Regions from separate parts of the Terrabacter sp. NPDC080008 genome, predicted to be linked through region 2. Evidence: riboswitches for the same ligand, from Rfam matches in the RefSeq annotation. Region 2 holds a riboswitch; the other holds the start of a gene.
The links. Region 2 has a riboswitch for cobalamin ahead of AB0316_RS07335 (SCO2322 family protein). Riboswitches for the same ligand answer to the same signal wherever they lie in the genome.

Region 1 (2,191 bases), on a different contig from region 2:
AAGGCGGCGCCGGTCAGCTCGACGAGGTCCGGGGTCTCGAGCGGGTCGAAGAGGTACCACGCCTCGTCCTGCTCGACCCGGCGCATGAACTCGTCGGAGATCCACACGGCGGTGTTGGCCGTACGGGTGCGGCGGTAGGGGTCGCCGGCCTGCTGGCGCAGGTCGAGGAACTGGGGGAAGTCGAGGTGCCAGTTCTCCATGTAGAAGCACAGCGCCCCGAACTTCTTGCCGCCGCGCGAGATGGCGCGCAGCGTCGAGTCGATGGTGTGCATGAACGGGATCGGCCCGGTGGAGGTGGTGTTGTTGCTGCGGATCGGCGAGCCCTCGGCGCGCAGCTTGGTCACCGACAGGCCGATGCCGCCGGTGCCCTTGGTGATCCACATGACGTCGCGCACGCTCTTGGCGATGTGCTCGATGTCGTCCTCCATCTGCATGACGAAGCAGTTGGACAGCTGCGGTCGCGGCGTGCCGGCGTTGACGAGCGTCGAGCCCGCGGGCAGGTACTCCAGGCGGGCCATGGCGCGGTAGAAGCGGACGGCCGCGGCGGTCGGGTCGTCCTCGTTCAGCGAGAGCCCCATCGCGACACGCATCCAGAAGTACTGCGGCACCTCGACGTCCGTGCCGCCTGGACCGGTCAGCAGGTAGCGGTTCCGCATGGTCACGACGCCGATGTAGGTGAGCAGCTCGTCGTGGCCGGGGTCGAGCTCGTCGGCGAGGCGCTCGAGGTCGAAGCCGGTCGCGAGCCGCGCGTCGAGCAGTCCGTTCTCGACGGCGTCGCGGACGTAGCCGGGGAAGCGGGCGCGGTGCAGGAGGGTCAGCTCGCGCGCGCTGTCGTAGCCGCCGAGCACCCGCTTGTAGATCGTCTTGAGCAGCAGGCGGGCCGCGACGCGGTCGAACGCCGGGTCGTCCTTGACGTCCTGGACGGCGACCTGGATGACGGCCTCGTCGAGCTGCTCGGTCGTGATGCCGTCGAAGAGCGTGATCGCGAGCTCCGAGGCGATCTGGACGGTGAGGCCGACGGCGTCCTCGAGTCCCTCGGTGGCGCGCTCGACGGCGCGGTTGATCCGGTCGGCGTCGAACGGCTCCCGGGAGCCGTCGCGCTTGGTCACCGACAGCCTCGGGGACACCGAGGACGGCGCCGAGGACGGCTCGGCGGACGTCTCCGTCCGCTCGGGGTCGTATGCGGTGGGGCCGGGTCGGGCGCTCCCGGCCCGGTCGGTCGTGTCGTGCAGTGGCGTGTTCACGGCTGTCTCCTCGCAGCGTGGGCGAACGGTCCGCCGGGCGGGAGGAGGGTGCGAGGAACGACAGCCGCTGCGGTCGCGGCGCGCTCGGCGCCACGGCCTCGAGGTTCGGCCGCTGTCCACGAGCCCTCCCTCGGGGCCTGCCGGACCACCGCGTGAGGTCTCACGCGGTGCGCTGGCAGGTCTTCGGACTCGTGGGCGTGCACACCCTCCGAAGCGCTCGGACGGTCCGTCTCCTACTGGTCGTCGCTTCCCGGGCCGGAGGCCCAGTGCTCATGACGACGGTCGTTCCCACTCACCGCTGCGGGGCAGTCCCGGACTCTCACCGGGTTCCCTCTTGCGACGACGTCCCTGGCTGGGACGCCGAACCAGCTGCGCGACAGACACTATCCCTAGTGGCCACCCGTCGCCGGGACCCCACATCTTGCGCGTGTCGTGGGTATTCCTCGTGGTGGACCGGTGGCCGGCACGGCTCGAGGGGCCGCGAGGCTAGGGAAGGAACGTGCGGAAGGCGCGGTGGAACACCTCGGCGCGGGCCGCGCCGGGCTGTCGAGGGACCTGCTCGGTCCGCAGGTAGTCGCTGAAGCCGGGCACGGCCTCCGCCTCCTCACGACCCAGCTCGCGGAAGCCCATCGACCAGTCCGCGAAGTGGCGCTCGGTGATCTGCTCGCGCAGCGCGATGGACACCGACCGGTGCCGCACGTCGCCGCAGATGCGGCGGAAGGCGTCCTCGACCACCTCGTCCGGACCCTCGAGGGTCTGCACGAAGCTGCCGTCCGCATACAGCAGCAGCCCCGTCAGGCCGGCCGCCTCGTTGTTCGAGCGGGACCGAGCCAGCAGGTCGACCAGCTCGTCCTTGCTCAGCTCACCGGTGGCCGTGCTGAAATACGTTAGCGAAAGCACCCTGCTCCTCCTGGTCGCCGCCCCTCGTGGCAGCTCGACGTCAGCTG
Region 2 (2,191 bases):
CGGCGGGAGCACCTGCTCGGCCTGCTCGACCCCCGCGAGGAACTCCTCGCGCTCCGGGGCGGTGAGGCTCTCCCAGATGTTGCCGACCGGCTCACGCTGCAAGCCCGAGGCGTGGGCCAGCATCTGCCGCAAGGGGACCCGGGCGTGCCGGGTGCCGGGCAGGTAGGTGTCCAGGGTGTCGTCGAGCGAGAGCAGACCCTCGTCTCGCAGCGACATGACGGCCAGGGCCGTGAACGTCTTGGTGACCGAGCCGATCATGAACTGCGTGTCGTCGTCGGCGGGCACGGTCTCGGCCCCGAGCCGAGCGGAGCCGACGTGCGCCGACCAGACGAGGTGACCGTCGCGGACCACGCCGACGCTCACGCCGGGGGCGCGCCACGAGCGTTGCGCGGCCACGACGCGACCGAGGAGGTCGCGCTCCAGCCCGTCCGACAGCGTCTCGCTGGAAGAGGCGGTCACTCCGCTGCCCTCAGGCTCATCGGGCCGTAGACGACGGTGTCGCCCTCGCGCAGGGTCACGGCCTCCACCCCCGCCTCGAGCAGCTCGCGCCACGACTCCCCGAGGTAGCTCTCGGCGTCGCTCTGCGTGGGAAAGCCCGCGGTCGCGAGCCCCTCCCCCTGCATCGGGTTGCCGTGGGCGTCGAGGAACAGCCAGGACCAGTCAGCGCTCATGCCCGCCACCCTAGTTGGCGGCCCGTTTGACGCGGCGAGGGCTCGCGTGCGACGGTTCGCCCTACCGAAGGACGATGGGGCAAGCCGGTGGGAATCCGGCGCTGACCCGCAACCGTTACTCCGCCCCGTGCCGCCTGCCGGCTCGGGCGGACAGCCGGAAAACCCACGTCCGAACGGCTCCTTTGTCAGTCTGTCGTGGAATGCGGACCGGAGTCACCCCGCCGGGCCGGCTCCAGCCAGCGACCCGACATGGTGTCCGACCGCGAGGAGGGAACCATGTCCACCATTCGTCGCGCCCCCATCCGGGTGCTGCTCGCCGCCGTCGTCGCGGCCTGCCTCTCTGCCCTCACGCTGGCGCCGGCCCAGGCCGCCGCCTACCGCTACTGGGGCTTCTTCCAGCTCGAGAAGGGCACCTGGGCCTACGCCCAGAAGGGCCCGGACCAGACGGTCCCCAAGGACGGCGCCGTCGACGGCTGGCGGTTCGCCGTCGCCGACGAGTCGGCGACCCGCTTCCCGCGCGCCGAGCTCACGTTCGACCAGCTGTGCGGCACGACGCCGGCCCAGAGCGGCAAGAAGCGGGTGGGTCTCGTCCTCGACTTCGGCCGTCCCGCGGACGCCCCGGAGGGCGCCACCCCGCCGCAGCCCAAGGCGTCGTGCGCCGTCGTGCCCACCGACGCGACCAGCGCGGCCGTCCTTGCGACGGCCGGCGACGTGCGCGCCGAGAAGGGCCTGGTCTGTGGCGTCGACGGCTACCCCGCGAGTGACTGCGGAGGCGCGGTGAAGGACGTCAGCGCCGCGGCGAAGGCCAAGGACGAGCCGGTCACCATCGCCGCACCGTCCGCAGCCTCGTCGGCGGGCGCGTCGCCCGGCGCGCCCGCCTCGTCGAAGGCCTCGGACGTGGCATCGGCGCCGACGTCGGGCACCTCCGGCGGGACGGTCGCGGCATACGTCGTCGTGGCGCTCCTGCTGCTCGCCCTCGTCGCCTACCTGCTCGTGCGCTCACGTAGCCGCCGGAACGTCTGAGAGGCGGCGTCAGCGTGCACCCGCGCCGTGCGAGGCTCCAGCACCCCGCAGCCTGGTGGCTGTGGGGGCTGGGCCTTGCCACGGCGGCGTCGCGCACGACCAACCCGCTGCTGCTGGTGCTGGTCATCGGCGTGTGCGTCCTCGTGGTCAGCGAGCGCCGGGACCCGGCCACACCCAACCCCCTGCCGGCCTTCCTGGCGATCGGCGGGGTCGTCATCGCCTTCCGGGTCGTCGTGACGGCCGTACTCGGCAACGGCGTCACGGGCACCACGGTGGTCGTGACGCTGCCGAGCGTGCCGCTGCCGGAGTGGGCCGCCGGCATCCGCCTCGGCGGGCCGGTGACGCTCGAGTCCCTGCTGTATGCCGCCTACGACGCCCTGCGCCTGGCTGCCGTCCTCGCGTGCCTCGGCGCCGCGAACGCCCTCGCGAGCCCGCGACGACTGCTGCGCTACCTGCCGGCGACGCTCTACGACGTCGGCACCGCCGTGGTCGTCGGG

Region 1: linked by a shared signal. The riboswitch ahead of AB0316_RS18380 (ribonucleoside-diphosphate reductase subunit alpha) and the one ahead of AB0316_RS07335 (SCO2322 family protein) in region 2 are both predicted to bind cobalamin.

The regions. Positions count from the first base shown of each region.
Region 1 is NZ_JBFBLC010000007.1:126,220-128,410, reverse strand. It holds gene AB0316_RS18380 (ribonucleoside-diphosphate reductase subunit alpha) at 1-1,127, opposite strand, end outside; cobalamin riboswitch at 1,401-1,629, opposite strand; gene AB0316_RS18375 (BLUF domain-containing protein) at 1,731-2,144, opposite strand.
Region 2 is NZ_JBFBLC010000002.1:298,315-300,505, reverse strand. It holds gene AB0316_RS07345 (serine hydrolase domain-containing protein) at 1-459, opposite strand, end outside; gene AB0316_RS07340 (hypothetical protein) at 456-671, opposite strand; cobalamin riboswitch at 706-857, shown strand; gene AB0316_RS07335 (SCO2322 family protein) at 948-1,694, shown strand; gene AB0316_RS07330 (energy-coupling factor transporter transmembrane component T) at 1,709-2,191, shown strand, end outside.